DNA from 2 places in the Enterococcus sp. JNUCC 77 genome. Region 2 is predicted to be linked to the other one. Evidence: a T-box and tRNA genes for the amino acid it is inferred to sense, from the RefSeq annotation. Region 2 holds a T-box; the other holds one or more tRNA genes.
What was found. A T-box is a leader RNA that pairs with one kind of tRNA and senses whether it is charged. The one in region 2 lies ahead of leuS (leucine--tRNA ligase), so its partner is inferred to be a tRNA-Leu.

Region 1: it encodes a tRNA-Leu, which carries the amino acid that the T-box ahead of leuS (leucine--tRNA ligase) is inferred to sense. The anticodon was not compared.

What each region holds. Positions count from the first base shown of each region.
Region 1 covers NZ_JBTHIG010000001.1:1,489,162-1,492,582, reverse strand. The annotation lists gene ACVWNY_RS07350 (glycoside hydrolase family 13 protein) at 1-800, shown strand, start outside; gene ACVWNY_RS07345 (hypothetical protein) at 859-1,473, shown strand; gene ACVWNY_RS07340 (protein YkzS) at 1,510-1,698, shown strand; tRNA gene ACVWNY_RS07335 (tRNA-Leu) at 1,705-1,788, shown strand; gene ACVWNY_RS07330 (hypothetical protein) at 1,895-2,209, opposite strand; gene ACVWNY_RS07325 (hypothetical protein) at 2,353-2,703, opposite strand; gene ACVWNY_RS07320 (helix-turn-helix domain-containing protein) at 2,907-3,421, shown strand, end outside.
Region 2 covers NZ_JBTHIG010000001.1:253,504-256,924, forward strand. The annotation lists gene mnmM (tRNA 5-(aminomethyl)-2-thiouridylate-methyltransferase MnmM) at 1-151, opposite strand, end outside; gene mnmL (tRNA modification radical SAM protein MnmL/YtqA) at 145-1,101, opposite strand; gene ACVWNY_RS01365 (phosphatase PAP2 family protein) at 1,103-1,759, opposite strand; T-box leader at 1,902-2,085, shown strand; gene leuS (leucine--tRNA ligase) at 2,129-3,421, shown strand, end outside.

The sequences.
Region 1 (3,421 bases), 1.2 Mb from region 2:
TAGATGGTTGGCGTTTGGATGTTGCTGATGAATTAACGGATGATTTTATCGGCGGAATACGCCAACGCTTGAATACATTTAAAAATAAAATATTGATCGGTGAAGTCTGGGAAGATGCTTCTAACAAGATTGCTTATGAAAAAAGAAGGAAATATTTATTTGGTAATCATTTACAGTCAGTGATGAATTATCCTTTACGTCAACAGATTCTAGATATTTTAACAATGCAAAAAAAGATGAGTCAAATTACTAAGGAAATGGTAGAAATTCAAGCCAACTATCCGAAAGATTTTTACTACAATCAATTAAATAACCTTGGGACACATGATACAGAACGAATTTTTACAATGTTGAATCAATCAGAAGATGATTTAGATGTCGCCTGGGGATTATTATTCATGATGCCCGGTATCCCTTGTGTTTATTATGGTGATGAAGCTGGAGTAACCGGTGGAACAGATCCTGACAATCGAAAATATTTCCCATGGAATCACGTGAATCCAACGATTTATCAAGATTGTCATAAATGGATCAAACGCAGAAAGACACATAGCTCTCTTATGAATGGTGAATTCTATCCATTTTATACTGAAACAGAAGATGTCTTTGGTGTATTGCGTTTTAATCAAGAAGAATATAGTGCGTATATTGTGAATCGCGGAGAAAACGACAAGGTTCTGAGATTGGCTGATTTGATTAATCCACGCCAGTTTAATGGTAATTTGTCAATTCTAGAAAAATTATTTTCAGAAAAAGTAATTGAAGGTCATGCAAATTTATTTTTATCGATAAGAATATAAGATATTTTCTCTAATTTGTGCTAGAATTTAAGTACAAAATAAGATAGGATGAATGGCTATGAGTGATCAATCATTTGACGGAAAACGAGCACGTTTTCCTGCTTACGACGATGAATTAGGTGTAAAATTGCATAGTGAAAGCACAAAGGATAAATTTGAAGGTGGAATTAATTTAATTACTGATTTTCGTTTAGACGAGAAAACAGTATTTGAAAGAGAAATTAGCCGACCAACCAAAAGACGTCCCGTTCACACTGATGATAAACCAAAAAGAGAATTGGCAAAACATCGTCAAAATTTACCAGACTATGGTCCTATTGGAAGCGATCTGAAAAAACCTCGTTCACTTTTTGAAGAGGTACCAGAGAAGAATGACCATAAACTACGTTTCAAACCAGAGCAAAAAAATCTAGCGCAATTTGAGCCAACTTATGTTCCAGCTTCTTTGATTCCAGATGAGCCTGAAGATAAAATTTCTCAGAGAGAACTGTTAAATAGTATGTTAAAGGATCCAGAAAACTATATTTTATTAGCAGAAGATCGAGAAGTTCCTAACCAACCTTCGATCAAAAAGAATCAAATCCGAAAAGGTGGCCGCTTAGATCGTTCATTGCGAGGTATTTTACAAGAAGATAGTGATGCAGTTGAAAATACAAAATATTTTAAAGAATAAGAGCGGGAAATCGCCGCTCTTTTTTGAGGTGATAAGATGCAAAATCCATTTGAAGAAAAAATCAAACAACTGCGATCAGGTGAAATTGCCCAATTAGAAGTGAAACATGACGACTTTTTTATGTTTCGTGAAGCTTGGCAGCAACAAGAAGATCGGAAATTTTTCCGGGGCATTGCTGATTTGAATGGTAATATTATTTATGTCTATGATACAACTATAGTATAAAATAATGCGGTGGTGTTGGAATTGGTAGACAAGCAAGACTAAGGATCTTGTGGGCTTTGGCCCGTGTGAGTTCGAGTCTCATTCGCCGCACTAAAAAACACATTAGTAACATTGTTAAAGCAATGTTGCTAATGTGTTTTTTTTATTCTTTTCATGGAAAATCTGCGGAAAGATTTTTAAAGTACTGCTTTAATATTTAAAAATCATCCCAGCCATCATTATCAATTTCCTTATGATCATTCAATTCACGCTCTCTTTTTTCAAGCGCGATTCTTTTTGCTCGTAATTCTAATTGTCTTTCGCGTTCAGCAAGCTCAGCTTCTTCTGCGGCATGCTGTTTTCTTTGCCTCATCTTTGGAATATAGATAATTAGTCCAATGATGACTGCAATGATTAAAATAAATAACAAGTAAGGTGCAATCGTAATGAAGATTGAGCATAAAAATAGAAAGCCAATAACACTCCAACAACCGCAACCAGATTCTTCGGTAACAACATATTTTTTCCCCATCATTAAACTCCTTATAAAAATTTATTATGATACCAACCTTTATAAGTTATTATACTATTATCAACAATTCACTTAAAGAAGAAAATAAACACATCGAGAACTAATTTATAATAAAAAAGCTAGTAGATGATCATCTACTAGTTTTACCAAGTAAAGAAATCTTGTGGTGTAGTGGAATCTAAATACTCAATCAGTGCTTTTAACTCAAATAGTTTTCGCTGGCTACTTTCAATTGGAGTTAATTTTTGGTCTGAAAATTCTTCTAAGGAATACTGGATTACAAACGAGTCACGATCGGGAATAAAGACAACATAGCCAGGCATTAAGTAAGTTTTTTCTTGGTATTGAGCAAAAAAAGAATTACTTAAATCAAAATTTCCGTCTTGTACAAAGTGAAAATCCTCAGATAAAGGAACAGACCAACTCTTTAATGGTTGCCAAATAAACTCTTTTTCTCCAGTTAATTTCAAAATTTGATTGATTGTTAGGGTCATTTTTTCACTTTCCTTCTTGTTTATAGTTAATTTTATTTAATTGTTACAAAAATTCGAAATCTATCTGAAAAAGTATAGCACGAGCGCTGGGAGGGACAAAATAATTGAACCGATTACAATAAGTTAAATCAAAGGATTCTTGTCACTATCATTTCTTTAGGATAAAATAAAGAAAATGCGAATTTGCATATTTGGAGGAAATCATGGTAACGATTGGTGAAGCATTAAAGGAATTCCGTAAAGAGCGTGGTTTTACTCAAAAAGAGTTGTCACAGGATATCTGCTCGCAAAGTGTTTTAAGCCGCATCGAAAATGATGAAGAAATTCCTAATATTTTAGTTATTTCTCAATTAAGTCAACGTTTGGGTATCAGTGTGATTCAATTAATTGGTGACTTATTGCCTGAAGAATTACTGTTACGCAAATATTTTAATAAAATGTTTATGTATTTAAGGCAACAAGGCTATTTAGAAATCGAAGGTATTTTGGCTTTTTTAGAGGCTAGAAAGACGATTTATTTAGATAAGGATTTACAGTTACTATATTATTTTAAAGGTATTTGCAGTTATTATATTGATAATGATCCGAAAAAAGCATTAGAAAAAATCAAAAAAGGTTTGTCAGTTTTTTTTACCCATAAATCACAGGGCTATTTTGATCAAAAAATATTGTTATTATGCTTTGCTGGTAAGATGCAACAAATTCTTGGAAACTTTAG
Region 2 (3,421 bases):
CGAAAGCATAGACCTTGCCGGTTTTATCCACAAGTTGGGCGAGAAAAAGGGTGTCATTGCCATTACCCATAGTAGCATCAATCACCGTATCACCTTTTCCCACAATGTCGGTTAATAACTGGTGGCTGAAATGCAAAGCTGTTTTTAACATGAGAAAGCACCTCGAACAGCAAATTTTCCTTGGAAAGAATCACGACGTGTCATTTCATCATCAATCGCATTAAGAACTTCCCATTTTTTCAGACTCCACATGGGACCGACTAATGCATCCCAAGGGGCATCTCCAGTCAAACGATGAATAATAATTTCTGGCGGAATCATTTCTAATTGGTCACAGATGACCGAAACGTAATCTCTTTTACTCATCAGTTGGAGACGACCGTCTGAATAGTCTCGCAACATCCGCGTTTTTTTCATTAAATGCAATAAATGCAATTTGATGCCTTGAATGTCTGAGTCTAAAATTGTCCGGCGGACATTTTCCCGCATCATTTCTAAATTTTCGCCTGGCAATCCGTTAATTAAGTGGGTACAGACATTAATATTATGCTTACGTAGACGTTCGACAGCATCAATGTACGTGGGATAATCATGGGCACGATTGATTAAGTTGCTAGATTCCTCATAAGTTGTTTGTAATCCTAATTCCACCCATAGATAAAGTCTTTGATTTAATTCAGCTAAATATTCAACGACTTCAGGCGGCAAACAATCGGGACGAGTACCGACAGATAAACCAACAACACCCGGCAGATTCACTACCTGTTCAAAGCGTTCACGGATAACTTCTACTGGTGCATGGGTATTGGTGAAATTTTGGAAATAAACAATATATTGATCGACTTTAGGCCATTTTAAATGCATCATGTCGATTTCTTTACTAAATTGTGCTGGTAGCGGATCAGTCGGGGCGACCATCATGTCACCAGAACCAGAAACGCTACAAAATGTACAACCGCCATGGGCAACAGTGCCATCTCGATTTGGGCAATCAAAGCCTCCGTCAATCGGCACTTTAAAAATCTTTCCACCGAATTCTTGCCGTAACGCATAATTCCAAGAATGGTATCGTTTATTTGGATCATCACTATATTCAAACATTTTATTTTCTTCCAATCTGTTTCATATCATAAATCAGTTTTTTTTCACGATAATAAGGAAAGCTAAATAATAGCCAGCTAATCCCTAGTAAAAAGCCGCCAAGCACATCGCTAGGATAATGCACGCCAACGTAAATTCGACTGACGCCAATTCCCAAAATTAACAGTCCTAAAACAATTTGCGCTACTAATCGTAAAGAAGTATTTTTGAAAAATAGTGGCATGACAAAAATCAAGGTGCCAAATAAAATCATACTGGTTACCGCATGTCCGCTGGGGAAACTATAGCTGTGTTCTTCAACCAGATGGGGTAAAATAGTTGGACGTGGACGTTTGAAAAATTGTTTGATAACAGGATTTAAGATGCCGCAGATTCCAACAATATTTATTCCAAACCATAAGGCTGTTAACTTTTGTCGATTGAACCAAAATAGTCCAAGAAAGACTATAGTTAAAATCACTACTGATACTGGATTGCCAAATTTAGTTAGCCAGATAAAAAAGCTGTCGGCACCTGGGGATAAACTGTGGACAACTGAAATAATGCCACGATCAAAACCTGTCAAGGTATCTGGATAAAAACGTAGGATATAACACAAAGCCACAAAAAACAGTAAAGTAAAACTGCCGGCTAATTGATAGTACATTTTATTTTTCATAGGAACTCCTTAAAATACATCGTTTCATGATGTTTTCTTACTAAACGAGACTATTATAGCAGAAAAATGGATTTTTCTTAGGTTTTATCGATGGAATTAAATTGAATTTACTATTTGAATCTGCTAAGATTAAATTAATTTCATATAAGTGTTGACAAGGAGTAGTAGAAGGCCAACTTTTCAGAGAGTGTACGGGGCTGTGAGTGCACAGGTTTGAAATTCGAACTTACCTTAGAGCTGATTTTTCCGGGGAGACCCGTTATCGTCATTTAAGGTCTGCATTGGCAGATAAAAATAGGTGGTACCACGTTAATAACGTCCTATAGAAGTTGCTTCTATGGGGCTTTTTTTATTATAAGGAGGAACATGATGAGTTACAATCACAAAACTATTGAACGCAAGTGGCAAAAGTATTGGGCTAAACATAATACTTTTAACACAAAAGATGAAGTTGGCAGTCCAAAATTTTATGCCTTAGATATGTTTCCCTATCCATCAGGACAAGGTTTACACGTCGGACATCCAGAAGGATACACGGCAACGGATGTTGTTTCTCGCTTAAAAAGAGCACAAGGCTTTAATGTTTTACATCCGATGGGCTGGGATGCTTTTGGTTTACCAGCAGAACAATATGCCTTAGATACTGGTAATGATCCCGCAGAATTTACTAAGAAAAATATTGAAACGTTTAAACGCCAAATTAATTCACTAGGTTTTAGTTATGACTGGAATCGTGAAATTAACACGACTGATCCTGATTATTACAAATGGACCCAATGGATTTTTGAAAAAATGTATGAACATGGCTTGGCTTATGAAGCAGAAGTCGCAGTTAACTGGGTACCAGAATTAGGGACAGTTATTTCAAATGAAGAAGTCATTGATGGCAAGAGTGAACGAGGGAACTACGATGTTGTCCGTAAACCAATGCGTCAATGGATGTTAAAAATTACAGCTTATGCTGACCGTTTATTAGATGATTTAGATTTGGTAGATTGGCCAGAAAGCATTAAAGAAATGCAACGGAACTGGATTGGCCGTTCTGTAGGAGCCAATGTAGCTTTTAATATTAAAGACACGAAAGAAGAATTTACCGTATTTACGACTCGTCCAGATACTTTATTTGGGGCAACTTATGCTGTTCTAGCACCTGAATTAGATTTGGTACAACGTATTACTAGTCCTGGCCAAAAAGCAGCTGTAGATGCTTATATTGCCGAAGCAGCTAAAAAATCTGATTTGAACCGGACGGATTTAGCTAAAGAAAAAACTGGTGTCTTCACTGGTGCGTACGCAATCAATCCTGTTAATGGAAAAGAAATGCCAATTTGGATTGGGGATTACGTTTTAGCTTCTTATGGAACTGGTGCGATTATGGCGGTACCAGCCCATGATGAACGAGATTATGAATTTGCTAAAACCTTTGATTTGCCAATCGTTCCCGTTTTAGCTGGCGGCGATGTTGAAAAAGAAGCTTATACTGGTGACGGTGAGCATATTAATTCTGACTTTTTAGATGGTTTAAACAAGCAAGATGCGATTGATAAAATTGTTCCTTGGCTAGAAGAAAAAGGTGTCGGTAAAAAAGAAATTAGCTATCGCTTAAGAGATTGGCTATTTTCTCGTCAACGTTATTGGGGTGAGCCAATTCCAATTATTCAT